DNA from 4 places in the Kitasatospora sp. McL0602 genome. Region 1 is predicted to be linked to each of the others. Evidence: riboswitches for the same ligand, from Rfam matches in the RefSeq annotation. Region 1 holds a riboswitch; each other region holds the start of a gene.
What was found. A riboswitch is a leader RNA that binds a small molecule or an ion and turns the genes downstream of it on or off. The one in region 1 is predicted to bind cyclic di-AMP.

Region 2: linked by a shared signal. The riboswitch ahead of ACR68M_RS12665 (transglycosylase family protein) and the one ahead of ACR68M_RS14420 (M23 family metallopeptidase) in region 1 are both predicted to bind cyclic di-AMP.
Region 3: linked by a shared signal. The riboswitch ahead of ACR68M_RS31975 (LysM peptidoglycan-binding domain-containing protein) and the one ahead of ACR68M_RS14420 (M23 family metallopeptidase) in region 1 are both predicted to bind cyclic di-AMP.
Region 4: linked by a shared signal. The riboswitch ahead of ACR68M_RS25845 (NlpC/P60 family protein) and the one ahead of ACR68M_RS14420 (M23 family metallopeptidase) in region 1 are both predicted to bind cyclic di-AMP.

What each region holds. Positions count from the first base shown of each region.
Region 1 is NZ_CP197246.1:3,194,610-3,201,800, reverse strand. It holds gene ACR68M_RS14450 (PP2C family protein-serine/threonine phosphatase) at 1-362, opposite strand, end outside; gene ACR68M_RS14445 (hypothetical protein) at 531-734, opposite strand; gene ACR68M_RS14440 (TetR/AcrR family transcriptional regulator) at 857-1,429, opposite strand; gene ACR68M_RS14435 (alpha/beta fold hydrolase) at 1,429-2,268, opposite strand; gene ACR68M_RS14430 (tautomerase family protein) at 2,427-2,648, shown strand; gene ACR68M_RS14425 (YiaA/YiaB family inner membrane protein) at 2,645-2,935, opposite strand; cyclic di-AMP (ydaO/yuaA leader) riboswitch at 3,152-3,310, shown strand; gene ACR68M_RS14420 (M23 family metallopeptidase) at 3,324-4,127, shown strand; gene ACR68M_RS14415 (hypothetical protein) at 4,170-6,110, opposite strand; gene ACR68M_RS14410 (hypothetical protein) at 6,329-7,191, opposite strand, start outside.
Region 2 is NZ_CP197246.1:2,803,905-2,811,095, forward strand. It holds gene ACR68M_RS12655 (FtsB family cell division protein) at 1-360, opposite strand, end outside; gene eno (phosphopyruvate hydratase) at 452-1,738, opposite strand; gene ACR68M_RS12665 (transglycosylase family protein) at 1,935-2,789, opposite strand; cyclic di-AMP (ydaO/yuaA leader) riboswitch at 2,793-2,962, opposite strand; gene ACR68M_RS12670 (cytochrome P450 family protein) at 3,174-4,424, opposite strand; gene ACR68M_RS12675 (SDR family NAD(P)-dependent oxidoreductase) at 4,582-5,010, shown strand; gene ACR68M_RS12680 (MazG family protein) at 4,968-5,960, opposite strand; gene ACR68M_RS12685 (SurA N-terminal domain-containing protein) at 6,000-6,641, opposite strand; gene ACR68M_RS12690 (hypothetical protein) at 6,759-7,191, opposite strand, start outside.
Region 3 is NZ_CP197246.1:7,068,941-7,076,131, reverse strand. It holds gene ACR68M_RS31990 (hypothetical protein) at 1-1,234, shown strand, start outside; gene ACR68M_RS31985 (leucyl aminopeptidase) at 1,231-2,640, shown strand; gene ACR68M_RS31980 (transglycosylase SLT domain-containing protein) at 2,674-3,348, shown strand; cyclic di-AMP (ydaO/yuaA leader) riboswitch at 3,494-3,640, shown strand; gene ACR68M_RS31975 (LysM peptidoglycan-binding domain-containing protein) at 3,645-4,571, shown strand; gene ACR68M_RS31970 (TIGR03086 family metal-binding protein) at 4,632-5,225, shown strand; gene ACR68M_RS31965 (SpoIIE family protein phosphatase) at 5,277-7,191, opposite strand, start outside.
Region 4 is NZ_CP197246.1:5,665,390-5,672,580, forward strand. It holds gene ACR68M_RS25835 (NYN domain-containing protein) at 1-1,062, shown strand, start outside; gene ACR68M_RS25840 (NlpC/P60 family protein) at 1,283-2,317, shown strand; cyclic di-AMP (ydaO/yuaA leader) riboswitch at 2,677-2,862, shown strand; gene ACR68M_RS25845 (NlpC/P60 family protein) at 2,873-3,964, shown strand; gene ACR68M_RS25850 (NlpC/P60 family protein) at 4,237-5,301, shown strand; gene ACR68M_RS25855 (hypothetical protein) at 5,361-6,593, shown strand; gene ACR68M_RS25860 (glycosyltransferase 87 family protein) at 6,606-7,191, opposite strand, start outside.

The sequences.
Region 1 (7,191 bases):
GCGAGCTCCAGCAGCATCGAGTCGCCCCGGGTGCCGCGCAGCCCCAGCCGGGTCCGGTAACGCGAGGTCAGCAGCACCACCACGGCCGCCGCGACGACCACCAGCGCCGAGCCCGGCCGCACCCCGTAGGGCCTGCGCAGCAGGACGTCCAGCACCAGCCCCACCGCGACCGGCCCGAGCAGCATCAGCTGCCGCCGGGTGTGCAGCACGAACCCGCCGCAGATCACCGGGAAGACCAGTGCGGACGGCGGGCAGATCTCCGGGTACTCGATCGCGATCCAGGTCAGCGCCCCGGTGAGGGCGGTCAGCAGCCCCAACGCGCCCCGCTCGGCCTGCGGATCACCGTCCAGCAGCCGGCTCATCCACCGCCCGAACGGCCCGCGCCGCACCCGCGCTCCCACACGCCGCGCCACTGTCGTGACTGCGGGCACCCGGACCTCCGCTGCTACATCGGGACAATTCGCCCAATCTAGCCTGCGCCGGGGCTCAACGGCGGGTGGCCGCGGGTGGCCGCCTCCGGGCTGTCGGTCCTACTGGCCGTCGGACTCGCCGTACGACGGCGTGCTGCTCGCCTCGACCGGGCGCAGCCCCCACGCGCTGCGCGCCACGGCGAACGCCCGCCGGACGGCGCCCCCGAGGCCCTCGCCCGCCGGGGCCGGGGCGGCGGCGGTGCGGGCCGGGGCGGCCGTGCGCTGGCTCGGGATGAGGCCGGTGCTGTGCGCCGTCCGCGTCATGTGCCCACATCCTTGCTGAGATCCACTGGTGCCCGAACCATATGGTTACCCAGGCTGCCGACAGTCTCGCGGGTGTCCGGCGACGGATTGGTCTCGGAATCCACCCGAATCGGTACCAGCTGTCACGCGGACGGGGGCCAGCTGCGCAGACCGTCCGTCAGGACCCGGACCAGCCGGTCCTGTGTCACCGTCAGGTCCGCCGCCAGCTGGAAGGCCCCGCCGGTGGCCAGCGCGGCGTACCCGTGCGCCATCGAGCGGACCGTCCGGGCCGCGTGCACGGCCTCCGTCCCCGCCAGGCCGTAGCCCCGGAGCACGGCGATGATCACGCCGACCAGCCGGGCGGCGGCCTCCCGCAGGTCGGCGTCCGGCTGCGGGGCCTGCGGCAGGGCCGCGTACCGGTAGGGGTACCGCTCCGCGTAGCCCAGGTAGGCGGCGAACAGGGCCGCGACCGCGTCGTCCCGGCTGCGCCCGAGGACGGCCTCGCCGAGGGCCTCGGCGAGCTCCTGGGTGACGCGTACCGAGACCAGTCGGCGGAGTTCGGGCAGGCCGCCGGGCACGTGCTTGTAGAGCGAGGGGGTCGCGACGCCCGCCCGGCCGGCCACGGACGCCAGGGTCAGCGACTCGGGGCCCTTGTCGTCGATGATCTCCAGGGCGAAGCCGACCACGGCCGCCGGGGTGAGGCCGACCCGGGGCATCAGGCCACCTCGGCGAGGAAGGGCAGCAGCGCGTCGGCGGTGGCCTGCGGGAACTCGGCCATCGGGTAGTGCCCGGCGCCCTCGATCATCACCTTGCGGGCGTTCAGGGCGGCGGCCTGGCGGTCGGCGACGACGGCCGGGTCCGGGAAGTCGGGGTCCTTGGTGCCCATCACGACCAGCGCGGGGCAGCTGACGGCGGAGCTCCAGCCGACCGGCGAGGAGTCACCGAAGACGTAACCCCGGGTGGCGGCCTTGCGGCCGGGGGTGCGCAGCGCGGCGACCAGCCCGGCGACGTACTCCTCGAAGTCGGCGGGCTTGGCGCTCGGGTAGGCCATCTTGCGGAGGTAGAGGCCCCAGACCGAGGGGAGGCGCAGCAGGGTGTGGCCGAGCGCCTTGACCACGAGGCGCTGGAGGGCGTTCTGCGGGAGGTTCTCGATGAAGCCGTCCAGCAGGGCGATCCCCGCGACCCGCTCGGGGGCGAGCCCGGCGGCCTTCACGACCGTGGCGGCGGTGTACGAGCTGCCGACCAGGGTGGCCCGCTCGATGCCGAGGTGGTCGAGCAGAGCGAGCACGTCGTCGGCGATCGCGGCGGGGGAGTAGTCGTCCCAGGCGATCGAGGACTCGCCGAAGCCCCGGACGTCCATGGTGATCACCCGGTGCCCCGCCCCGGCCAGCAGCGGGCGCAGGTGCCGGTAGGCGGCGCGGGAGTCGAGCATGCCGGGCAGCAGCACGATGGGGGTGCCGGTGCCGGAGACGGTGTCGTCGAAGGCGATCCGGCCACCGGGGAGGTCGAGGTGACGGGTGGTGGTGTGGTCGGGGGTGGTGGCGGTGGCGTTCATTGCGGTCTCCTCGGGGCCGTTGCGGTGTTCCCTATAGCCATAAAGCTAAGGCTAATAGCCTTAGCCGTCAAGGGGGTGCCGCGAAGCCGTGCGGTACGGTCGCGAAGGATCAAGGAACCCGTCGCACAGGGGATCGACCGTCGTACCGAGGAGCAGTCATGCCGTTCATCAACGTCAAGCAGCTGTCCGGCCGCACCGATGAGCAGAACGCGGAGATCAGCCGCGAGCTCACCGCCACCTACGCCCGGGTCACCGGGGTGAAGCCGGAGAACATCTGGGTCGCGATCGAGGAGATCCCGGCCAAGAACTGGTCCGCCGGGGGTGTCACCTTCGCCGCGAAGGCCGAGCTGGCGGCGAAGGCCGGGGAGCAAGGGGCCTAGAGTCCCTCGACCTTGAACGGGTCGTGCTCGGCCAGCAGCTTCTCCAGCCGCGCCTGGTCGACCCGGGTGGTGATCGCGCCGGCTTCCTGGCGGTCGCGGACCACCTTGGCGAGCGTGAACGCCGAGGTGATCTCGTAGAGCAGGCCGACGGCCAGGAAGCCGCGCATCCACGCGCTGACGGGAAGGTAGGCGATCCCGACGGCGAGGGCGGTCGAGGCGAGGGCGAAGGAGAGCACGGCCTGGATGTAGTACGCGGCCGTGGTGCGGGGTTGCGTCGGTGCGTTCATGTCTGAAGGCTCTCCAACTTCCGTGCCCGCCACATGAGTACGGCTACTCAGCCGGGGTGTGCGCAGTGCGGTGGCCGGGTGGGTGAAAAGGTCGCGAACCACCCGAATCACCTCCGGAGGTCTGGTCCACCTGTCGGAGTGGCTTGGAATCAGGGACTCGTGGGATTAACGTTTGATAACGCAGCGCGGTCGGCAACGCCGTACCCGAAACGGCACCGTGCGCCGTCGCCTAATCCGTGGACCCGCCTTCGCCGGTGGGTCCGGGAGCCGGGGAACCACGTTCCACTGGGGTGAATCAGCCGGGCCCGCCCGGCCGTAGGAGACCTTCCTGCTCCGAACCCGTCAGCTAACCCGGTAGGCGCGAAGGAAGGAAAGGAGCGCGCCTCCCTTGGCGTCGACGCACTCCCCCGCGAACCCCGGAGCGGCCACCAAGCTGCTCGACGAACCCGCCGACCTCCAGGCCCGGCACCGGATGCCCCGGCAGACCCGCACCGGCGGGCCGCTGATCGGCGTCACCGCGATGGCCGCCTCGCTCGGCGCGACCGGCTTCGCCGCCGCCGTGCCGGCCGCCGCAGCCGTGCCCGTGCCGCCTCCCGCCAGCGCAGCGGCGGCCGAGAGCACCATCGAGCTCTCCGCCGACCCGGGGCTGGCCCTCGCCGCACGCATCCAGCAGCAGGCCGACGGCCAGCGCACCTCCGCCGAGGAGACCGCCCGGCTGGCCGCCGCGCAGGAGGCCGAGGCCAAGCGGGCCGCCCAGCAGGCCGAGGCCGAGGCGGAGTCCGCAGGCGCGGCCCTCACCGCCTTCACCCTGCCGGCCGCCAACTACACGCTGACCGCGCACTACGGCCAGTCCGGCTCGTACTGGTCGCACCTGCACACCGGCCTCGACTTCGCGGCCCCCACCGGCACGCCCGTGACCGCCGTCGGCGCGGGCACCGTCAGCTCGGCGGGCTGGTCCGGCGCGTACGGCTACCGGGTGATCCAGGCCCTGCCCGACGGCACCGAGATCTGGTACTGCCACCTCTCCGCCATCACCACCGCCTCCGGCGCCGTCACCGCCGGCACCGTGCTCGGCAAGGTCGGCGCGACCGGAAATGTCACCGGCCCGCACCTCCACCTGGAGGTCCGCCCGGACGGCGCCGCCCCGATCGACCCGCTGCCCTGGCTCCAGGCGCACGGCCTCCAGCCGTAGCCGGACGACCGGGAGGGCCGAGCCCTCCCGGTCGCACCCCGGCTAGTTGGAGCGGGCGTAGAAGTCGTACTCGGCGTACTGACCGACCCAGCCGGACACGGTGGACGCCTGCACAAAGAGGGTGTGGCTGCCCCAGCGCCCGACGGGGAGCTGGAGGTGCGCCTTGCCGTCCTTGTCGGCGGCGATGTGGGTGCACCCGCTGCCCGGCTGGCCGTCGACGTAGCAGAAGTCGGCGATCTGCCGGCCGTTGCTGCTGCCGGTCGAGACCGCGCTGAAGGTGAAGTTCAGCATCGTGCCCGGGTAGATCTGGCCCGGGACGGCGTCGGAGGTGATGTTCACCGCGCCGACCCGCGAGTCGCCGTCCGCCTGGAAGTAGCAGGGCTTGCTCGCGGGGGTCGACACCTTGCCGTCCGTGGCGTACGCGTAGAAGCTGTACGCGCCGCTGAGCACCGGCTTGGGCAGCGGGATGGCCATCCCGTGGCCGTTCTCGGTGGCGTAGTCGGTCGTCAGGCCGGACGGGTCCGTCACCACCGCGTGCACGCGGAGGTCGGAGGAGTAGGGCAGCGGGCCCGGGTCGAGGGCGCCCACGGAGACGGCCTGGCCGTCCACGACGGTCTCCCAACGGCCGGGGGCGGTCGGGCCGCAGGGGAACAGCAGGCTGCTGTCCGTACCGTTCTGCAGGGCGCCGGGGGTGCCGACCGGGTCGGTGAAGTAGCCGAAGATGTCGACCACGACGTCGGTGGAGCCGAAGCGGTTGTAGATGTTGATCAGGCCCGAGTCGTCGACCGGGACGACGACCTGGTTCGGCACGACCTGCCTGGGGCCGAAGTTGAGGTTCGAGGTGGTCGGGCGGTTGGTGCCGTTGCCCGGGAAGACGGTGAGGTAGCCGCCCGCCGTGGCGTTGACCGCCGTGACGTTCAGGACGACGGCCGAGACCTTGGTGGTGCCGAGACCACCCCGGGCGACCGGCAGCTGCAGCGTGGAGTCCTGGCCGATCGGCGAGTTGCCCTTCTCGCGGGTGTCGATCATCCGGGTCGGGCCGGTCGGGGTGAAGCCCGCGCCGTACGGGGCGCTGGTGTAGTAGCCGAAGACGTCGGCGACGACGTCGGTGCTCCCGGCGAAGTTGTAGATGTCGACGCTGCCGTCGGCGCCGAGCGGCACGGTCACCAGGTTCGGGACGGTCTGCCCGGCGGTGAAGTTGAGGTTCGAGGTGGTCGGCAGCGAGGTCCCGTGCGGGTAGACGGTGAGGAAGCCCCCGGCCGTCGGGCGGGTCGCGGTGACGTTGAGCACGACGGCGGTGGCGCCCCTCGGCGGTATGCCCGCGGTGCCGGCCAGCTTCAGGTTCAGCGTCCCGCGCGTACCGACCGGCCGCCCGCCCGGGTTGCGGGTGTCGAGCACCCGGCCGGGGGTCAGCGGCATGTACGAGGAGCCGGGCACCGCCGGGCTGTCGGTGTAGTAGCCGGCCAGGTCGGCGACCACGTCGGTGTTGCCGCCGAAGTTGTAGAAGTCGACGTAGCCGTTGGTCACCGGCACGGTCACCAGGTTCGGCACGGTCTGCCCGGCGGTGAAGTTGAGGTTCGAGGTGGTCGGGCGGGTGGCGCCGTCCGGATACACCGTCAGGAAGCCGCCACCGGTGGTGTCGGTGACCGTGACGTTCATGACGACCGCGCGGACGTTCGCGGCGGTGAGGCCGGTGTTCACCTTGATGGCGCCCCGGTTGGCGACCGGCACCCGGCCGGGCACGCCGATCGCCTGCCGGGTGTCGAGGATGCGGGTCGGCGTGGTCGGCACGAACTTGCCGGTCTGCGCGGGCGGCGGCACGGGTGCGTCGCCGGCGTGCGGGGCAACGTGCGGGGCGGCGGCGAGGGCGGGCGTCACGCCGGTGGCCAGCGCGCCGGTGGCCAGCGTCAGCGCGGCGGCGCCGGCCAGCGAGAGGCGGCCGAGCCGGCGGGGCATGGTGAGGGGGGCAGCAGCCCGGACCATGGACAACTCCTGTGCAGAGAAAGTGACGAGTCCGGGCATGCCGGGGCATGCGAACCGGCAGCGGGCGCGCGAAGCGGCGCCGCTGCTGTCACTGAAATCCCCCGGCCGGTAAGGAAACCCGGATGATCACTTCTATCAGCCGGGGGTCGGCCCGACAGGGGGCGGGTGGTCAAGATTTCGCAAAGCCGGGCTCTGCGGTCTCCCCCGGCCGGCGCTGCCTACGCCTGCTGCGCCGCCAGGTACGCCTCGACCTCCGCCGGGCCCGGCACCGGTGCCAGTTCGGGGTAGTCGAGCAGCAGCGCGGGCAGCCCGGGGACGGTCCACTCGCCGAACAGCCGGAGCGCCTCCGCGATCACCGCCTCCTCGAAGCCCTCGAAGTCGCCGGACAGCTCGGACGGCATCGGCAGGCCGAGCGCGTTCAGCCCGGCCAGGTTGCGGTAACTCCGCTGGATCAGGCGGTTCTCCAGCAGCATCCGGGCGCCGTCGGTGGCCATCCCGATCGACAGCAGCCGTACCGGCCCCCAGCCGCCGTCCCCGTCCACCCGGTCCAGCTCGCCCGCTTGCTCCAGCGCCTCGAAGGCCGCCAGCCGCCCCTCCTCGCCCAGCTCCCGGAAGGCGTCCAGCCAGGCCCGCACCGCGTCCTGGTCGGCCGTCTCGACCCCGTCCGCCCGCAGCACCAGCGCGTACAGCCGGGGCCAGGTCACCAGGTGCGGCTGCCGCAGCAGCCCGCAGAGCAGCTCGCCCTGCCACTCGGCCTCGGCCTGCAGCCGCTCCCACCGCTTGGCGTTCAGCCGCTTCGTCGCCCGCTGATGGTCGATCAGGAGCCGCACCGCAGCGCCGTACGCCGCCGGGTCGGACTCCGGCTGCACGTACATGTACAGCCGCTCGTACAGGAGTTGCTCGACCACCGGGGAGCTCAGCTCGGGGAAGCCGTCGTGCATCCGGCCGTCACCCAGCTCCAGCAGGGTCAGCACCGTCCGCAGCACCTCCTCGGGCAGCGGCCCGTACGTCCGGTCGCGGCCCTCCTCGGCGGCCCAGGAGAGCAGGTCGGCGGCGCGGGTCTGGGGGGTGAGCTGCAGGT
Region 2 (7,191 bases), 390 kb from region 1:
CTTCGCCTTCGGAGCCGACGCCGGGTCGGCAGCGGAGGGCCGGGAGGAGGAGAGGGGGGCCAGGTCGACGGCGACGAACGGCGTCTCCCCGGGCATCGCGTAGTGCAGCCGCTCGCGGGCCTGCGTCCGCACGTACGCCGGGTCCTGCCAGCGGGCGCGCTCCTTGCCGAGCTGCTCGACCTGCTGCCTGGCGTGCTCGGCCCTGGCCCGCTGGTCGGCGATCTCGGAGCGCTGCGCGATGAACTGCCGCGTCGGGTAGGCAAGGATCGCGACGAGCGAGCAGAGCACCAGGACGAGGACGGTCGCCCGGCTGGTGAAGCGCGGCCGCGCCACCAACCCCGGGATCTTCCACTTGGCCACTCTCGCCCACCCCTCCTTGTGTCGCGCCGATGCCCCGGCACCCACCCTACGGGGTGGGCGCCGGGGCATCGGTCAGGCGTGCTGTGCCGGGTTACTCCGCAGAGCGGAAGCGCGGGAAGGCGCCGCGACCCGCGTACTCGGCGGCGTCGTCGAGGATCTCCTCGATGCGCAGCAGCTGGTTGTACTTGGCGACGCGCTCGGAGCGGGCCGGGGCGCCGGTCTTGATCTGGCCGCAGTTGGTGGCGACGGCGAGGTCGGCGATGGTGACGTCCTCGGTCTCGCCGGAGCGGTGCGACATCATGCAGCGGTAGCCGTTGCGCTGGGCCAGCTCGACGGCGTCCAGGGTCTCGGTCAGCGAACCGATCTGGTTGACCTTCACCAGCAGCGCGTTGGCGGTGCCGGTCTCGATGCCCTGGGCCAGGCGGGCCGGGTTGGTGACGAACAGGTCGTCACCGACCAGCTGGACCTTGTCGCCGAGCTTGTCGGTCATGGCCTTCCAGCCGTCCCAGTCCGACTCGTCCAGCGGGTCCTCGATGGAGACCAGCGGGTACGCCTCGACCAGACCGGCGTAGTACTCGATGAGCTCCTCCGCCGAGAGCGCCTTGCCCTCGAACTGGTACGCGCCGTCCTTGTAGAACTCGGAGGCGGCGACGTCCAGGGCGAGCGCGACGTCCTTGCCGGGCACGTAGCCGGCCTTCTTGATGGCCTCGGTGATGAGGTCGAGGGCCTCGCGGTTGGAGTCCAGGTTCGGGGCGAAGCCGCCCTCGTCGCCCAGGCCGGTGGAGAGGCCGCGCTCCTTCAGGACACCCTTGAGGGTGTGGTAGACCTCGACGCCCCAGCGGACGGCCTCGGAGAAGGACTCCGCGCCGATCGGAGCGATCATGAACTCCTGGATGTCGACGTTGGAGTCCGCGTGCGAACCGCCGTTGAGGATGTTCATCATCGGGACGGGCAGCACGTGCGCGTTCGGGCCACCGAGGTAGCGGAACAGCGGCAGGTCGGCGGCCTCGGCGGCGGCGTGCGCCACGGCGAGGGAGACGCCGAGGATCGCGTTGGCGCCCAGCGAACCCTTGTTGTCGGTGGCGTCCAGGTCGATCATGGCCTGGTCGATCAGCCGCTGCTCGGTGGCGTCGTAGCCGACCAGCTCCGGGCCGATCTGCTCGATGACGGCCAGGACGGCCTTCTCCACGCCCTTGCCGAGGTAGCGGTTCTTGTCGCCGTCACGCAACTCGACCGCCTCGAAGGCACCGGTGGAGGCGCCGGACGGGACGGCGGCACGGCCGGTGCTGCCGTCGTCGAGACCGACCTCGACCTCGACCGTGGGGTTGCCGCGCGAGTCGAGAATCTCACGGGCTACGACGACATCAATGGACGGCACGAGGCATCTCCTTGCGGAAGCGGGATGTGAAGTCGTTACGACCAGAGCCTAACCTCACCCGGGCCTCCAGCCGTGCTGACCCAGGCTCCGTCTCACCGTGTGGCCTGCCTACTCGCCAGTAGTTCACCTGCTGGGACCTGCTGGAACCCGCTGGAACGCGGCAGGGGTCGACCCCTGCCGCGTTCCGGCCGGAGCGTCAGGCGAGGTTGAGCACCTGGCCCGGGAGGATCAGGTCCGGGTCGCCGCCGACGGTCTGCCTGTTGCCGTCGTAGAGGGTGTGCCAGCCGCCGGAGACGCCCTGCGCCTGGGCGATGCTCGACAGGGTGTCACCGGCCTTGACGGTGTAGCCGTGGCCGGAGACTGCGGGCTTGGCAGCGGGCTTGGCAGCCGGGGTCGGGGTGGCTGCGGGTGCCTGGGCCGGAGCCTGGGCCGGGGCGGCGAACTGGTTGTAGATGCTCTGGTGGCTGGTCCAGTACCAGCCACCGTCCTTCTGGTACCAGTACTTGCCGGAGCCGGCGTCGTACCCGGCCTTGCCCGGGAAGCCCGGGGTGGCGGCGGCGGGGGCGCTCGGCGCGGCGGGCCGGGCCGGCTTGGCGGCCTTCTTGCTGCCCGCCGAGGGGGTCGAGGCGGTCGGGGCGACGTCCGAGCTGGTGTCGACCGAGGCGGCCGAACCGCCCTTGCCCAGACCGGCCTTGACCGAGCAGACCGGCCAGGCGCCCGGCCCCTGCGAGGAGAGCACCCGCTCGGCGACGGCGATCTGCTGACCCTTCGTCGCCTGGTTGGCCTGCCCGGCGTACTGGCCGCCGCCGAAGGCCTTCCAGGTGCTGGAGGTGAACTGGAGACCGCCGTAGAAGCCGTTGCCGGTGTTGATGCCCCAGTCGCCGCCGCTCTCGCAGTCGGCGACCTTGTCCCAGGTCGTGACGGGGGCCGCGTGGGCGCCGGAGGCGGCCAGCAGCGGGAGCGCGAGGCCGACGCCCGCCACACCTGCGACGGCGATCGCCTTCTCGGTCTGCGTACGACGACGATGACGGCCCGAACCGGTGAAGAGCATGACGAATTCCCTCTCCGCACGCCTACGAAGTGAGCTGTCGGGTTCGGACCGGGAGGTGGCCCGGCCGCGTACCGGCGGATCGCTCCGCCGGGTGCGGCTTCACCCCAAGCCGTGGAGGACGGCACCAAACCTGGGTCCTCCGCCCCTGCCCAAGGGTCTGGTCGAGTGCCCGGGAGCGCGGCGGGCAGGGTTCGGCGTACCGCGCACGGGGTCCGCAGCTGCGGACATCAGGGACCATAGGCAGATCAACTGACAGATCACAAGCTCATATCGCCGACATCACACGGGAATTACGGACCGTCATTGATTGTCCACAAACCGTGGAGGTATGTCCGGATTGATGCGTATTCAGACCGCTGCCAGGGCCGTTGATGCGACGCGCCGTCATTCGGCGGTGAACGACACCGGCAACTCCCGCAGCCCCCGCATGATCAGGCCACCACGCCAGCGCAGATCGTCCGGATCGGCGGCCAGTTGAAGATCCGGCAGCCGGGTGAGCAGTGCACTCAGCGCCGCCTGCCCCTCCAACCGGGCCAGCGGGGCGCCGATGCAGTAGTGGATGCCGTGGCCGAAACCCAGGTGCGGGTTGTCCTTGCGCGCCAGGTCGAGGACGTTCTCGTCGGCGAACCTCGCCGGGTCGCGGTCCGCCGCCGCGAGCACCACCAGCACCGGGTCACCGGCCGGGATGTCGACCCCGCCGATGGTCAGCGGCCGGGTCGCGTACCGCCAGGTGGCGAGCTCCACCGGGCCGTCGTAGCGCAGCAGTTCCTCGACGGCGGTGGCCAGCAGCTCCGTCTCGCCGCGCCGCAGCGAATCCTGGAGCAGCGCCCGCTGCTCGGGGTGCCCGAGCAGCGCGTACAGGCCGTTCCCGATCAGGTTCACGGTGGTCTCGAAGCCGGCGAAGAGCAGGATGAAGGCCATCGCGGCGGCCTCGTTCTCCGTCAGGTGCTCGCCGTGGTCACTGGCCCGGATCAGCCCCGAGATCAGGTCGTCGCCGAGATCGGCGCGCTTGCGGTGGATCAGCTCCAGCAGGTACGCCCGCATCTTCTTCACCGCCCGCGCGACGCCGCCGCGCGGCCCACCGCTCTGCCCCGGCTTGGCGTGCCGGATCATCATCCCGGCCCAGTCGCGGAAGTCGTCCTGGTCCTCCTCCGGCACGCCGAGCAGGTCGCAGATCGCGTAGATCGGCAGCGGGAAGGCGAACTCGTGGATCAGGTCGGCCGAGCCGCGCGCCGCGAAGCCGTCGATCAGCCGGTCGGTGAGCTGCCGCACCCGGGGCTCGAACTCGGCCACCCCGCGCGGGGTGAACGCCTTGGAGACGAGCCGCCGCAGCCGGGTGTGGTCCGGCGGGTCGATGTTGAGCAGGTGCGTCATCAGCTCCGCCTGCCGCTCCCCCGGGATGCCGGTGCGGCCGGTGCTGCGGCTGTGGTGCGCGGGGTTCTTCGAGAGCCGCGCGTCGGCCAGCGCCTGCCGGGCGTCCGCGAACCGGGTCACCAGCCAGGCCTCGACCCCGCTCGGCAGCGTGGTGCGGTGCACCGGGGCGTGCTCGCGCAGCCACGCGTACGCGGGGTAGGGGTCGGCGGCGAACTCCCAGGTGAAGAGTTCAGGCTGGCTGGTTTCGGGCTTGTCCGGCATGTCACGAAGGTATCTGCTGCAAGGAGGAGTGAGCCTGGTCACCTGGCGGGTAATCCCTGTTGCGGGGGGTCGCGGCGTGCCTACGATCCTCCGATAGCCGTTGGGCGGCCGTGCGGTGCCGGCCCACGGTTTTGTTGCTCTCAGGGAGGAGCTGGCCATGCGCGTAGCCGGGGCAGTGGTGGTGATCGCGGTACTTCGCGGCGGTTCGGGGGCCGATCTGGCCCGACGGTTCGCCGCCGCCGGTGCCGCCGGCATGCTCATCGCCGACCAGCACCCCAGCAGTGCCGAGGACCTCGCCGCCGAGCTCGACCGGCCGGGCTGCCCGGTGGTCGGCGTGTGCAGCGACATCCACCAGCCGAGCGACGTCGCCGCCCTGGTCGACACCGCCGCCAAGCACCTCGGCCCGATCGACCTCTTCTGCGTCACCGGCCCGGACGGCGAGCGGATCGTCTCGCTGGACGAGCTGCCCCGCCACCTCGACCCGCTCGCCGAACTGCTCGCCGTGGTCGGCGAGGCGATCGGCGAGGTCATCCCGGCCCAGCGTCAGCCCGCCAGCCCCTCAGCCGCCCGCACCGCGCTCCGGTAGTCGCGCGCGGCCGCCCGCAGCGCCGCGTCCACGTCGACGCCCGCGTCGTGCGCCCGCTGCACCACGGCCAGCAGCAACGCCCCCGCCGACTCCGCCGTGAGCTCGGCGGGCAGCTCGTACGCCTCGTCCGGCACACCCGCGACCCCGGCCCGGCGCACCCGCGAGACCAGCTTCGCCGCGTACGCCAGCGCGGGCAGCCCCGCCGGGACGCCGTCCAGCGCCGACTCGCGCTGCTTCTCCGCCGCCTTCAGCTGCTCCCAGTTGGCCTCCACCTGGGCGGCGTCGGCCGCGTCGACGTCGCCGAACACGTGCGGGTGCCGGTACATCAGCTTCTCTACGATGTCGCCCGCGACGTCGTCGACGGTGAACGGGTCCTCCGGGTGCTCCTCGGCGATCCGGGAGTGGAACATCACCTGGAGCAGGACGTCGCCGAGCTCCTCGCGGAGCGTCTCCCGGTCGCCCTCCTCGATCGCCTCGACCAGCTCGTAGGCCTCCTCGACCAGGTACTTCACCAGGCTCTCGTGCGTCTGCTCGGCGTCCCACGGGCAGCCGCCGGGCGAGCGCAGCCGGTCCATCACCGACACCAGGTCGAGCAGCCGCGAGCCCGGCAGGTCGTACGAGCCCGGCAGCACCTCGATCTCCGGCACCTGCCCGGCCTCCTCGACCGCGATCCGCGCCAGCGCGTCCGTCAGCCCCGGGTCACCGTCCGGGCTGCCCAGCCAGACCACCGACCCGGCCCCCACCAGCAGCCTGGCCAGCGCGGGCGCACTCCCCCGCTCGACCACCTCGACCGTCACCCCCGCCTGCCGGACGGCCGCGAGCTGCGGGTGCAGCCCGTCCCCCGCCAGCACCCGGTCGGCGCCCCGCAGCGCCTCCCAGGCCGGCCACGAGAGCAGCCCCGGCGCGACGCGGTGGGTGGTGGTCAGCAGAATCAGCTTCGAAGTCTCCACGGTGCGAACCTACCCCGCCCGTGGACCGCCCAGGGCGTGTTAGGCCGCTGCCACCGGCTGCGGCAGCCAGGCGTCGGGGGCGTCGACCAGGGAGATCTGCTGCGGGTTCCACTGGCCGTAGCGGGGGTTGACCTCGATGTTCAGTTCGGTGCCGGCGGCGGCCAGTGCGGTTCGGACGGCGGCGTCGCCCTCCGAGCTGCGGGCGTCCTTGCCGGAGGCGCCGGCCAGCTTCTGGATGCCGAGCTGCTGCCGGTAGAAGGAGTCGATGTCGGCAGCCGGGACGGCCTGCTTGAGCAGCAGCTCACGGCCGAGCGCGTCCGCACCGCCGACCAGCTTGGCGTCCGCGTCCCGGGCCTGGGCGATCTCCCCTGCGGTGACCTCCAGTTGGCGGTCGGCCAGCGCCCGGTCGACGACCTGGTCGAGCACCAGCTCGGCGACCATCCGCCTGGTCAGCCCGGCGGGCTCGGTCCGGGGGCCGCCGGGCTGGGAGGCGACGGCCGTCCGCAGCTGGGCGACTCGGGTCTCGACGGTGGCGATGCTGATCCGCTGGCCGCCGACCACCGCCGCCGAGCCCTGGTGGGCCGCGCCGCCACCGCAGGCGGTGAGGGCGGCGACGGCGAGCAGGACGCCTGCGGCGGCGCAGCCGCGACGGCGGGCGGTGGCGGAGCTGGTGCGGATCACGTGGGGCCTCCCGGGTTGTGGGCCTGATCGGAACAGACAATAGGGAGCAACCGAGCGCCTTGCCCAGACCTTGACCCGAACGGGTCATCCCAACGCGCCGCTGCCCACCAGCAGTTGTCAGCCGGTCGTGTACGGATTACCCGGTACGGGAGAGCCCGTCCGGGTCGATCGGTGGCCGTTCAGCTGGTCGAGGGACAGCCGGAGGCGACGGACCTCGGGGTGGTGCGGGCCGAGCCGCCGCTCACGGTCGAAGAGCAGCTGGACGAGCCCCTGCCAGGCGCCTTCGAGATCTCCGGCGGAGGCCGTCAACAGGCCGATCTTCTCCCTGAGTTCGAACACCCGCTCAGGGTCGGTGTCCAGCCCCGCCGCGAGCCGGGCACCGTACGCGGCGAGCAGCCCGCCGTACTCGGCGAGCGCCTCCCGGCCCTGGCCGAGGTGCTCCAGGCAGGCGGCGACGTTGCGGCGCTGGTCGAGCACGGCCGGGTGCTGCGGCCCGAGTTCGGCCTCGGCGGCGGCCGCCAGCAGGCGGTACTCCGGCAGTGCGGCCCGG
Region 3 (7,191 bases), 3.9 Mb from region 1:
GATGCACGCCGCGTACTTCAACCTCGGCGAGTCGAAGTCCCCCGGGCTGTACGCCAATCTGCCCACGATGGCCTTCGAGTTCGCCGAGCGGGGCACGCCGCCCGAGGTGAACTGGCAGCGGCTGATGCCGCCCGCCTTCCGGACCAACCTGATCCGCGAGTCCGGCCTGCGCGAGTTCGCCGTCTCGCACCCCGCCGAGCTGCCCGCACACCTGCGCACGCCCGCCTGGGACACCCTGTGCGGGTGGGTGGAGGACTTCGCCTCGTACGACGCGGAGCGGCAGCACCAGGTCGCCGGGGTGCTGTTCCGGCTCGGATTCATCAAGCTGGTACAGGAGTTGCTGCCGTACACCCCGGCCGCCGAGCTGAGCACCCCGGCCGAGCTGCGGATGCACCACTGGCTCGACGTGGTCCGCTGGGTCGGCTCGGTGGGCCGGGCCAACGTCGCGGCGCCGGCGAACTCGCGGGCGATCGTGGAGCACCCGGCCTGTCCGACCCAACTGCGGTTCCACGTCGCGGTCTTCTCGGTCATCTTCGAGGCCCGCGAGACGCGTGCGCTGGAGACGGCGCTCGCCTGGCGGGAGATCGGTGAGAAGGCGCTGGCCGAGCTGCTGGCCGATCCGCAGCACTCGGAGTTCGAGAAGATCATGTGGGAGAGCCGGTTCTACCGTAGCGTCAGCTACGTGCCGTTCCTTCAGAAGGACACCGTGCAGCTGGCCGCCGACATGGACCGCGCCGAGGAGTTGGCCCGTGCGGTGCCGGCCGTCGGCGAGTACCAGGAGTTCCTGAAGCGGGAGAACCTGCGGGCCTGCGTCGAGAGCCGCTCGAAGGAGTTCTACGCCTTCGGCGAGAACGAGCGGGCGCACCGGCTGGTCGCCGAGGCGCTAGCGATCGACCCGTACGAGCCCAAGACCCACATCGAGGTCGCGGAGGGCCTGATGAAGGAGGGCAAGCCCGAGGAGGCCGCCCGCAGTTACCTGCGCACGGCCCGGCTGGGCCCGGTCTCGACGGCCTTCGGCTACGCGGCGGCGGGCGACTGCTTCGCGCGGGCCGGGCAGCCGCTGCTCGCGGAGGACTGCTTCTTCCAGGCGCTGCGGATCGACCCGCACGCGATCTCGGCGGCCCGGGGCTGGGCCTCCGTCGGCGCGGCCGGCGGCATGGGCGAGCTGGCCGGGCAGTACCTGGACGACCTCGAGGCGTGGGGGGCGGCCCGCCGCGCCGCCCGCGCGTCATGAGCGCCGAGTGGCGGCTGACGCCGCAACGGGCCTCGGACGTCGACGCGGTGGTGGTGCCGGTCTGGGCCGGTGAGCTGCCCGCCGAGCTCTCCCCCGCCTTCCTCGCGGGCAGCGGCTTCTCCGGCGCGGCAGGGCAGACCCTGCACCTGCCGGGCGATCCGGTCACCGTGCTGCTGGGCTGCGGCCCGCGCGCCGCGTACGGGCCCGACACCGCCCGCACGGCGGCGGCCCGCCTCGCCCGGGGCGTCGGGGGCTACCGGCGGCTCGCCGTGCAGGCCCCGGACGCCGACCTGCGGCCGCTGGTCGAGGGCTACCTGCTCGGTGGGTACCGCTTCAGCGGGTACTTCACCGCCGCGCCCCGGGTCGACCAGCGGATCGACCTGGTGGCCGAGGACACGCCGGAGGCCCGCGCCGCGCTCGCCACCGGTCTGCGGGTCGGCGGGGCGGTGCTGCTGGCCCGTGACCTGGTCAACGAGCCGGGCGAGGCGCTCACCCCGCCGGAGTTCGCCGAGCGGGCGTTGAAGATCTCCTCCGACTCCGGCCTGGAGTGCGAGGTCTGGGACGCCAAGCGGATCTCGCACGAGCGGCTCGGCGGGCTGCTCGGGGTGAGCCGGGGCTCCCTGGTGCCGCCCCGGCTGGTCCGGCTGCGCTACCGGCCGGCCGAGCCGGCCGCCCGGCGGATCGCCCTGGTCGGCAAGGGCGTCACCTACGACGCGGGCGGTCTCGCGCTCAAGCCGAACGCCGAACTCGCCACCATGAAGGCAGACATGGCCGGGGCCGCCACCGTGCTCGCCACGATGTCCACCCTCGGCGCACTGAACTGCCCGATCGCGGTGGACGGTTGGCTCCCGCTGACCGAGAACATGCCGAACGCCGACCCGATCCGGGTAGGTGACGTGCTGCGGATGCGCAGCGGCGCCACCGTCGAGGTCCGCCACCCGGACGCCGAGGGCCGCCTCATCCTGGCCGACGCGCTGGCGCTGGCCGGGGAGACCGGACCGGACGCGATCATCGATCTCGCCACCCTGACGGACGCGGCGGCCGTCGCACTCGGCCGCCGGATCACCGCCGTGATGGGCACCGACGAGGCCCTCTCGGAGGCCGTCCGGGCGGCCGGGCGGCGGGCCGGTGAGCAGTTCTGGCCGCTGCCGCTGCCCGAGGAGTACCGCACTCAGCTCACCTCCCGGGTCGCCGACCTCGTCAACTACACCATCGGCGTCCGGCACGGCACCGCGCTGCTCGCGGGGCTCTTCCTCCGCGAGTTCGTACCACCGGGCATCCCGTGGGCGCACCTGGACATCCAGGGCACGGCGCTCTCCGACACCGACGACGGCGAGTGGGTGCCGGGCGGCACGGGCGTCGGTGTGCGGACGCTGGTGGAGCTGCTGGTCTCCGGAGGTCACTGACCCGGCCCGGTTGCCGACGTACGATCAGGAAGTATGAGCGGGAAGCGGCGGTACTGGCGGACGGCAGGGGCCCTACTGGCGGTCGGGCTGCTGGGGTGCGGCTGCAAGGCCATCCCCCGGTCGTCCGAGGCCACCACCCCGGCGGCCGCCCCTTCGCCGAGCGCCTCACCCAGCAGTTCACCCAGCAGTTCGCCCTCCCCGGGCAGCGTGGGGAGCAGCTCGTACGACCCCGCCCACTACGCGCCGCAGGTGCGCGAGCAGGCCGGGCGGGCCGGGGTGAGCCCCCGGCTGCTGATGGCGATCCTCTACAACGAGGCGTACAAGCCGCACGACCCCGAGCTGGAGCGGGCCTGGCAGCGACTCAAGCCGGACTCCGCGTTCGGGATCGCCAACATGCACCGGGCCGCCTTCGACGAGACCAAGCCGGGGCACTTCGCGGACCGTCGGTGGGAGGAGCTGCCGGACGACCCGGGGCTCGCCGTCCAGGCCGCCGCCTGGTACCTGAACGGGCTGGCCGACCAGCTGCCGGGCAAGTTGTCGGGCTCGTACACGAAGGACGAACTTCTCGCGCTCGGCTACAACACGGGCCCGGGGAACATGCTGGCCTTCGCCCGTGGCGCCCGGCCGGGGTCGCAGGCGCAGGCGTACCTGGATCATCTGCATGCCAACCTGCCGAAGGCCGACCAGGCGCTGGCCGCGCACGGCTGAGCCGAGGGGCCGACGAGGCTCGTGATGATTGTGTGATGTTCGGGTTGCCGGGTTGTTATCGAGCTGATCCTCCCTCTAGTCTCCGAGCAGCCCGCCAGCGCGGGCCCCGGACGCGGCACGCCGAACCCTGCCCACCGCTCCCCCGGGACGACACAGCTGACCCCTGGGCAGGGACGGGGGAACCAGGTACCTCGCCGTGGCCCCCACGGCTCGGGGTGAAGCCGCACCAGCGGCCGGGCCACCTCTCGGTCCGAACCCGACAGCTCACCTCGCAGGCGTGCGGAGAGGGACAACTGATGGTCTTCTCGGGCCCCGGACGACACCGCCGCCCCACCCAGGCCGACCGCGCGGTCGCCGCCGCCACCGTCACGGGCGTCGGCCTGGCGCTCCCGCTGCTCACCGCAGCCGCAGCACACGCCGCCCCCGTCACCGCCTGGGACACCGTCGCCCAGTGCACCAGCGGCGGCAACTGGACGCAGAACACCGGCGACGGCACTTACGGCGGCCTGGGCATCACGCTGCGCGACTGGGTCTGGTACGGCGGCGACCTGTACGCCGCGCAGCCCAGCCACGCCAGCAAGGACCAGCAGATCACCGTCGCCGAACGGATGCTCGCCGACCGCGGCCCCGACCGCTGGGCCAGCTGCAACAGCGCCCTCCAGCCCCCCAGCGCGCCCGCCACCACGCCCGGCACGCCCGGCACCCCCACCCCGGCGGCCTCGACGGCCACCGACCCGGCCACGACCGCCCCCGCGCCGCTCACCCCGCCGGCCGCCACCCCCACCACCGCGCCCGTCACGTCACCCGTCACCCCGACGGCGCCCCAGTCGGCACCCCCGGTCGCCGGCCTGCCGAGCACCACGCCGAGCAGCACGCCGAGCACCGCACCCGCCACCCCCGCAGTGCCCCAGCCGACGGCCCCGGTCACCACGCCCACCGCGATGCCCACCACGGCGCCCACCACGGCGCCCACCACCGCACCGTCGCAGCCCGCACCCGACGGGACGGCCACCGGCCAGGCACCGACCCAGCAGGTGCCCGCCCAGCAGGCACCGAGCCCGCAGGCCCCCGGCAGCTACACGGTCGCCCCCGGCGACACCCTGTCGGGGATCTCCGACGCGTACCACCTCGGCGGCTGGCAGCACGTCTACGACCACAACCTCGGTGTGGTCGGCACCAACCCCGACCTGATCCACCCCGGCGAGGTGCTCCACCTGTCCTGAGCCGGACCTGAGCCGGAGCGGCCAACTACCTCTGCCGGGACGGGCGCTAGAGTCAGCCCTGTGACGGACATCCGTGAATTCGACCGCCGGGCACTGAAGATCACCGAGTCGATCGTGAACCAGGTCGAGGTCGGGCAGCTCGGCCGGCCGAGCCCCTGTGCGGGCTGGGACCTCGGCCGGCTGCTGGCCCACATGGTGGGGCAGAACCGCGGCTTCGCGGCTTCGGCCCTCGGGGAGACCAGCGACCTCGGGGTGTGGGCCGACCGGCCGGTGGGGGACGACCCCGCCGCCGAGTTCGCCGCGTCGGCGGCGGCCGTGACGGCCGCCTTCGGCGCGGACGGCCTGCTGGACCGAGGGCTGTGGCTGCCGGAGATCCGCAGCGACCGGCTCTTCCCCGCCGGCCTGGCCGTCGGCTTCCACTTCATCGACTACGTGGTCCACGGGTGGGACGTGGCCGCCACCATCGGCGTCCCGGCCGAGTTCGACGCCGACCTGCTCGACGCCGCGCTGCCGATCGCCGAGCAGGTCCCCGACGGCGCGAACCGCCTGCGCGAGGGCGCGTCGTTCCGCCCGGGGCTCGCCGCGACGGGTGGAGGCGGCACCCTCGACCGGATCCTCCGCGTCCTGGGCCGCTCGCCGCACTGGCCGAACTGACGGCGGGCCGCCGACCTGCTCGGCTGCCGACCTGCTCGGCTGCCGACCTGCTCAGTCGAGCAGCTGCTCCGCCCAGATCACCTTTCCCGCCGCCGTGTACCGCGTGCCCCAGCGCTCCGAGCACTGGGCGACCAGGAACAGCCCGCGCCCGCCCTCGTCCATGGCGGCGGCGTAGCGCAGGTGCGGTGAGGTGCCGCTGGTGTCCGACACCTCGCAGATCAGGTGGCGGTCACGCAGCAGCCGGACTCGGATCGGCTCGCTGCCGTAGCGGATCGCGTTGGTCACCAGCTCGCTCAGGATCAGCTCGGTGGTGAACGCCAACTCCTCGATGCCCCAGCGCTCGAGCTGTGCGCTGACGGCCGCCCGGACGGTCCCGACGGCCGCCGCCTCGGCCGGGACCTCCCACTCGACCACGTTCCCGCCCGGCAGCGCCCGCGTCCGGGCGACGAGCAGTGCGACGTCGTCGCCCGATCCCTCCGGGAGCAGCGCGCCGAGCACCGCCTCGCAGGTCTCCTCGGGCCCCGGCCCGGCCTGCCGGAGGGCGTCGGCGAGGAGTCCGAGGCCCTCCTCGATGTCCCGGCCGCGATCCTCGATCAGGCCGTCCGTGTAGAGCACCAGCCGGGCGCCCTCGGGGAGGGTCAACTCGCCCGAGGTGAAGGGGAGTCCGCCGACGCCGAGCGGCGGCCCGACCGGGAGGTCGGGGAAGCCGACGGTGCCGTCGGGGTGGACGACGGCGGGGGGCGGGTGCCCGGCTCGGGCGATGGTGCAGCGCAGCGAGACGGGGTCGTAGACGGCGTACAGGCAGCTGGCGCCGGTGATGCCGGCGCCTCGGCCGTCGTCGCCCTGTTCCTGGTCCATGCGCATGACCAGGTCGTCGAGGTGGCCGAGGAGCTCGTCGGGCGGCAGGTCGAGGGTCGAGAAGTTGTGGACGGCGGTGCGCAGTCGGCCCATGGTGGCGGCGGCGTGCAGGCCGTGGCCGACGACGTCGCCGACGACCAGGGCGACGCGGGCGCCGGGCAGCGGGATGACGTCGAACCAGTCGCCGCCGACCCCGGCCTGGGCGGGCAGGTAGCGGTAGGCGGCCTCGACGGCGTTCTGCGGGGGCAGGGCGCCGGGGAGCAGGCTGTGCTGGAGAGCGACGGCGGTGCTGTGTTCGCGCGTCCAGCGGCGGGCGTTGTCGATGCAGACGGCGGCCCGCGCGGTCAGCTCCTCGGCGAGGGTGACGTCGTCATGGTCGAAGGGATCGGGCCGCCGGGAGCGCCAGAACTTGGCGATGCCCAGCTGCACGCCCCGGGCCAGCAGCGGGACGCGGACGACGGAGTGGATGCCGTGCTCGAGCACCTGCTCGGCGCGTTCCGGGTCCTGGGCCCGCCAGACGGCGGAGGAGCCGAGGTCGGTGTCGAGGACGGCCTGCCCGGTGCCGAGGCTCCAGGCCTGCGGGGTGGCGGCCCGGACGGTGATGCGCTCGCCGACGGGGTAGAGCGGTGGGTCCGGGTCGATGCCGCCCCGGGCGACCCGCCGCATCGGGGTCTCGTGGCCGGGCGGGGGTTCCTCGCCGCGCAGGACGGGCTCGGCGAGGTCGACGGTGACGAAGTCGGCGAAGCCTGGGACGGCGACCTCGGTGAGCTCCTCGGCCGTCCTGGTGATGTCGAGGGTGGTGCCGATGGCGACGCTGGCGCCGTAGAGCAGAGTGAGCCGCCGGCGGGCGGCGACGGCCTTCCCGGTGAGGGCGTGCAGTTCAGTGGAGTCACGCAGGGTGGCGACCAGGCCGGGCGGGCCGCCGTGCCGGTCGGTGTGCCGGGTGCTGACGACGAGCAGCCGGTCGCCGGCGGGGAGCACCTCGTCGCTGAGGACCCGGCCGGCGGCGAGCAGCTCGGCGGCCTGCGGGTCGATGCCGAGGTCGGTGACGGCGCGCCCTTCGGAGTCCGGCGGCAGGCCGAGCAGGCGGCGGGCCTCGTCGTTGGCG
Region 4 (7,191 bases), 2.5 Mb from region 1:
CTGGAGGCGGGCAGCGTGCCCGGCGCCGCCGACCCGATGGACGTCGCCGCCGCGGCGTACCTGCTGCGCCCGGCCGGCTGGAGCCGGCTCGTCGCCGACGCCGGTGAGCAGGTCGAGCGGGCGGGCGCCGAGGGGATGGCCGCCGAGGCGACCCGGCTGGTGGAGAAGCTGCAGGCCGAGCTGGCCGAGCTGCGGACCCACTCGCGGGCCGACCTGGACCGTCAGCGGGCCGAGGGCGAGAGCGTGCGGCGGGAGGCGGAGTCGCTGCGCAAGAAGGTGCGCAGCCTGGAGAGCGACACCCGGCGGGCGCAGGCGGAGGCGCGCAAGCTGCAGTCCGAGCTGGACGCGGCGAGGGCGCTGACCTCGGCCGAGCGCAGCGCCGCCGAGAGCGAGGCGCGGCGGCTGCGGCACCGGGTCTCGGAGCTGGAGACGGCCTTGGAGGCCGGGCGCCGGTCGGCTCGCGAGGGCCGCACGGTGGAGGAGATGCGGCTGCGGCTGCTGCTGGACACCGTGCTGCAGTCGGCGCAGGGCCTCCAGCGGGAGCTGGCGCTGCCGGTCTCCCAGATCCACCCGGCCGATCTGGTGGAGGCGGTGGTGCCGGGTTCGGCCTCGCCGCACGACATCGCCCGGCGGGCGCTGGCGGAGGACGACCCGGCGCTGCTCGACCAGCTGCTGGCGATCCCTCAGGTGCACCTGGTGGTGGACGGCTACAACGTCACCAAGACCGGCTACCCGGCGCTGCCGTTGGAGCAGCAGCGGATCAGACTGCTCGGCGGGCTGGCGATGCTGGCCCAGCGCACCCAGGCGGAGGTCACCTGTGTGTTCGACGGGCAGGACCTGGACGTGCCCGTGATCATGGCGCCGCCGCGCGGCGTCCGGGTGCGCTTCAGCCGGACGGGGGAGACGGCGGACGAGCTCATCCGCCGGCTGGTGCGGGCCGAGCCGCAGGGCAGGCCGGTGGTGGTGGTCTCCGCCGACCGGGAGGTCGCCGACGGCGTCCGCAAGGCCGGGGCCCGGCCGGTCGCATCGGTGCTGCTGCTCAACCGGCTCTCGCGCAGCTGATCGCACAGCTGATCCGGCAGCTGATCCCGCAGCTGACGGGGCTTCACCGGCCCGACATGGCGGGGATGTGTGGGTGCGGTGAAAGCCTGTCCCGATGGGGAAGTTCGTAGGGGCAGGAGAGTGGCGTTAATCCGTCAACTTCACTAGGGTCTGGCGTCAAACCTATTTTCCGGACAGTCGCCCGAACGGGTGTGTCCAGCAGGAAGAAGGAGCAAGTCCCTTGGCCTCCCACCGCCGCCCCAAGCAGCCGAGCCGCGCACGGGTCACCGTGCTGACCGCTGCCGCAGCGACCGCGGTCGCCCTGTCCGCCCAGGTGAGCGCGCACGCTGCGCCCGCCAAGCCGTCCAAGGACGAGGTCAAGGCACAGATCGACAAGCTGACCGACGACCAGGAGAAGGCCGCCGAGGTCTACAACGGCGCCAAGGAGCGGGCCGACCAGCTGCACAAGCAGGCCGACCAGCTGCAGGACCAGGTCGCCCGCGGCCAGGAGCAGATGAGCGTGCTGGCGACGGGCCTCGCGGCCGTCGCGGGCGAGCAGTACCGCAACGGCGGCATCGACCCCTCGGTCGCCCTGATGCTCTCCGCGGACCCCAGTGGCTACCTGGCGCAGGCCTCCAGCGCCGAGGAGGTCACGGCGACGCAGGCCCAGACGCTGAAGGGCCTCAAGGACCAGCAGCGCCGGCTGGACCAGCAGAAGCAGGAAGCCGCGGACGTGCTCGCCGAGCTCGACCAGAGCACCAAGGTCCTGAACGACGCCAAGGCGCAGGTGCAGCAGAAGCTGCAGGAGTCCCGCACGCTGCTGAGCCAGCTCAGCAGCGCCGACCGGGCCGCCCTGCTGGCGGCAGACCGGGCCTCGCGCAGCGACGCCCGCAGCCCCCTCCCCGCCGACCTCCCGCAGGCGAGCGGTTACGCGGGCGTGGCCGTCAGCGCCGCGCTGAGCAAGCGCGGCCACGACTACGTCTGGGGCGCCGAGGGTGCGAACACCTTCGACTGCTCGGGCCTGATGGTCTGGGCGTACGCGCAGGCGGGCGTCTCGCTTCCGCGCACCTCGCAGGAGCAGGCGCACGTCGGGACGAACGTCGGTACCGACATCGCCAACGCCCAGCCCGGCGACATCGTCATCTTCTTCAACGACGCGCACCACGTCGGGATGTACGTCGGCGGCGGCATGGTGGTGCACGCGCCGAAGACCGGCGACGTGGTGAAGCTGATGCCGGCCAACACGCTGACCATCAAGACCATCCGCCGCGTCTGACCCACTCGCGTCTGACCCACTGTCGAATGCCGCAAAAGCGGACAACTGCTGTCAGGTGGTACATCTGACGGCCAGTGACACGCGCGGGCCCGTCGAAACCGTCCTGTGATCCGGGACACCTTCGACGGGCCTGTTTCATGACCGGGAGTTGAACATTTGTCAGCCGATCGTGCAGGGATCGTCACGCTCGGTCGTAATCACAATCGAACTTGGCTCATGCTCAGACTTTTTTCCGACAAGGATTTGAACGGATCACGGTTCCGTTACTAGGGTCGTGCCTCGAACCACCGCACAGTCGATCACCCAGCCGGGTGGCGGCGGTGGTTACCGCCGAGTTCGAGAAGCAGCGGGGCAGGGTCACCTGCCTTACGGGGAATCCCCTGCGGGGGAGCTGTGTATCGGAGCCGGGGAACCACGTTTCCTCGGGGTGAATCGGCGCCAGGTCGGGCGGCCGTCGCGAGACGGCCCACCGGTGAGGCGTCGTAGGGCATCTCTTCCAGCCCGAACCCGTCAGCTCACCCGGTAGGCGGCCGTAGGAAGAAGGAGCCCGCCTTCGTGGCGTCCCATCGTCGTCCCAAGCCCGCAAGTCGCACCCGGATCACCCTGATGACCGCGGCTGCCGCCACCGCGGTGGCACTCTCGTCCCAGGCCGGCGCCCATGCAGACCCGGCGCCCACCAAGGACGAGGTCAAGACCCAGGTCGACCAGCTGAACCAGCAGGCCGAGGTCGCGACCGAGAAGCTGAACGCGGCCACCGAGAAGGAGCAGGCCCTGCAGAAGCAGGTCGGCTCCCTCCAGGACCAGGTCGCCCGCCAGCAGGCCCAGGTGAGCACGATCCAGGGCAGCCTCGGCGAGATAGCCGCCGAGCAGTACCGCAACGGCGGCATCTCGCCCACCGTCCAGCTGATGCTCTCCGCCTCGCCGGACTCCTTCCTGACCCAGGCCGGGGCCGTCAACCAGATCGGCACCTCGCAGGCCGACGCGCTGAAGACCCTCAAGGACGAGCAGCACAAGCTCGACGACCAGAAGGCCGAGGCGCAGGGCAAGCTCGCCGAGCTCGACGCGACCACCAAGAGCCTCAAGGCCGACAAGGACGACGTCCAGGCCAAGCTGGCCAAGGCCCAGGCGCTGCTCGACACCCTGACGCAGCAGGAGCGCGACGCGCTCGCCGCCGCCGAGGCGAAGGCCGCCGCCGACGCCAAGGCCGCCGCCAACCAGGCCACCGACCGGGCCTCGCGGGGCACCAGCCGCCCGACCCTCGGCACCCCCGCACCGGGCAGCGCCGCGCCTGGCAGCTCCTTCGCCGCCGCCGCGCTCGCCGCCGCGGAGAGCAAGCTCGGCGCCGACTACGTCTACGGCGCAGCGGGCCCGAACAACTTCGACTGCTCCGGTCTGATGCAGTGGGCGTACGCCCAGGCGGGTGTCACGCTGCCGCGTACCTCGCAGGAGCAGGCCCACGCCGGGACGAACCTGGGCACCGACCTCGCGAACGCCAAGGCCGGCGACCTGATCGTCTTCGGCGCCGACGCGCACCACATCGGCATGTACGTCGGTGGCGGCCAGGTCGTCCACGCCCCGCACACGGGCGCGGTCGTCCGGTACGAGTCCGCGTCGACGATGGGCGTCTCGGCCATCGTCCGGGTCTGACGCACCGGACGCACCGGACGCACCGGACGCACCTGACGCACCGCCCACGGCTCCAGCAGGCCCGGCACCTCCACCTCCGCGGTGGGGTGCCGGGCCTGCGGCGTTACCCCGAAGTGGATCTGATGTCCGATTAGTGGGCGAATATTCGAGCTTGCGGAGGTTTGGACTAGATCGCCGGGACTCGCTAACGTCTGCCCCCGGACCTCCGTGAGGACGGCCGCCCACTCCGGGCGGCGGCGGTGGCCCGGCCGCAGAGATGGAGCAGCCGCCGCATGCCGACGCCCCGCCGTTCCCCCCTGCCGGGCGTCCACCGGTTCGCCCGTGCGCTGGCCATCACCGCAGCGGCCACCGGCGTCATCGGCGCCGCCGTCGGCGGCACCGCCCAGGCCGCCCCCGGCGCACCCGCCGAGCCGCCCACCCGCAAGGACGTCAAGGCCCAGGTCGACCAGCTCTACGACGAGGCCGAGCAGGCCTCCGAGAAGTTCAACGCGGCGCAGGAGTACCAGAAGCGGCTGCAGGGCGAGACCGGCGCCCTGGAGGACCAGGTCGCCGCCGGGCAGGCCGAGGTCAACCGGATGCGCGCCGACCTCGGCGCCGTCGCCGCCGCCGAGTACCGGGCCGGGGGCATCGACCCCACCGTGCAGCTGATGCTCAGCTCCGACCCGGCCGCCTATCTCACCCGGGCCCGCAGCCTCGACCAGGCCGCCGAGCGGCAGAGCGAGACGCTGCACCAGGTGGTGGACCGTCAGCGCCGCCTCGACCAGCACCGCGCCGAGACCGCCGCCAAACTGGCCGAGCTGGAGCAGGTCCGCCGCTCGCTCGCCGAGAGCAAGCAGCAGGTCCAGCAGCGGCTCACCAAGGCCCAGCGCCTGCTCGACAGCCTCGGTGCCACCGAACGGGCCCGGCTCGTCGCCCAGGACGCCCAGGAGGCCGAGACCCGGGCCACCCGGGGCACCGACCGCCTCGACCTCGGCAGCCAGCCCGCCTCCTCCGAACGCGCCGCCGCCGCGCTCGCCGCCGCGATCGGCAAGATCGGCTCCCCGTACGTCTACGGATCCACCGGCCCCCGTACCTTCGACTGCTCCGGTCTGATGTACTGGAGCTGGCGGCAGGCCGGAGTCTCGCTGCCGCGCACCTCGCAGGAACAGGCCCACGCGGGGCAGCGGATCAGCCTCTCCGAGGCCCGACCGGGAGACCTGGTGCTCTTCTACAAGGACAGCCACCACGTCGGCATGTACGCCGGCGGCGGTGTCGTAGTGCACGCGCCCTACCCCGGCGCCCGGGTCCGCTTCGAGAGCGTCAGTGCGATGCCCGTCAGCGGGGTGGTGCGGGTCTGAGCGCGGACGGCGAGCAGCTGGTCGGCGACCTGCCCAGGACACCCGGGGCGGGTCGCACCGTGCTGCCCCGGCGTGGGGCCCTGCTGCTCGCCGCCGGCGCCTTCGCCCTGCTCTCGCCCCCCTACGGCCGCCGCACCGCGCTCGCCACCGAACCCCCGCCCGCCACGACGCCGCCCGTCCGGCCGCAGCTGGAGGCCCTGCTCGCCGCCCGCTCCGCCGCCCTGCTGCGCCCCGACCGGGCCGCCCTGCTGGCCGGCGCCGCCCCCGAGGCCGCCGCCGCCCAGCTGGCCACCCTCGACCGGCTGGCCCAGCTGCCGCTGGACGACCTCGACTACCGGATCACCGCCTTCACCGAACCGGCCGCCCCCGGCGCCGACCGGGTGACCGCCACCGCCGAACTCGGCTACTGCCTGCGCGGCACCGACGACCACCCCGCGCTGCTCACCCGCACGCTCACCTTCACCCGGCCCGGCGGCCGCTGGCTGCTCGCCGCCGAGGAGCCCGCCGGGGCGGTCGCGCTCTGGGACCTCGGCGCCGTGCACGTCGCCCGGGGGCAGCACAGCGTCGTCCTCGGCCTCGCCGAGCCCGCAGAGCTGGCCCGGACGGCGGCGCTCGCCGACCACGCCGTGCCCGCCGTCAGCGCCCTCTGGGGCACCGGCTGGGCCGGGCGCCTGCTGGTCGAGACCCCCGCGACCCAGGCGCAGTTCGCGCAGCTGCTCGGCGTCAGGGCCGAGGACTACCAGGGCATAGCCGCCGTCACCACGGCCGCCGCCGGAGCACCGCTGCACGCCGCCGCCGACCGCATCCTGGTCAACCCCGAGGCCTACGCCGAACTCACCGAACTCGGCCGACGCGTCGTCACCACCCACGAGGCCACCCACGTCGCCACCCGGGCCGACACCCACGCCTGGACCCCGCTCTGGCTCTCCGAGGGCGTCGCCGACTACACCGGCTACCGCACCAGCGGCCGCACCCCCCGGCAGATCGCCCCCGAACTGGCCAAGGACGTCAAGGCCGGCCGCCTGCCCACCGCCCTCCCCGCCGACGCCGACTTCAAGGCCGGCTCGGCGGGCATAGCGCAGGCGTACGAGCAGGGCTGGTCGGCCTGCTCACTGATCGCCGCCAAGTACGGCGAGCCGCAGCTGACCGCCTTCTACCGCGCGGTCGGCGCGGCCGGGCCGACCGGCTCCCGCGAGCAGTGGCTGGACGGGCTGCTCCGCGACCGGCTGGGGATCGGCCTGGACGACTTCCTGCGGCTGTGGGTCGCCGAGCTCAGGCGGACGCTCTCTTAGTGGCCCCGCCGGCTACTTGAGCAGGTGCTGCTCGTACGCGATACCCGGGCGGACGGAGTAGGCCGCCGGGGTGGCGGACTCCAGGGCCGGGAGGACGACGGTGCGGGCCGGCTCGGGGGCCCGGGTGGAGCGCCAGAGGCGGCGGCAGGAGAGCAGCGCGGCGGCCAGCAGCAGGAGGTTGCGCACGGTCAGCACCGCGACGCCCCAGGGCTGGCTGGCGTGCACCTGGCCGAAGAGGACCGGGAACTCCAGCGTGGTGACCAGGGTCGCGACCAGGACCAGCACCGCGACGGGCTTCTGGCTGGTGCCACGGACGGTCAGGCAGACCGCCGCGACACCGACCAGCCAGACCAGGTACTGCGGGCTGATCACCCGGCTGGTGACGGTGAAGACCAGCAGCGCGGCCAGCGCCGCGTCGTACGGGGTGGAGGGCTGCCAGCGCTGGGCCCGCAGCCGCCAGACCAGCAGCCAGCCGAAGCCGACGGCCGTCGCCCCCACGGAGACCTTGGAGATCACCGTGACCCAGGGGCCGAGCAGCTCCAGCGAGCCGTAGTTCATCGAGACCTGGCCGTGCCAGCTGCCCGCCAGGCGGGCGAAG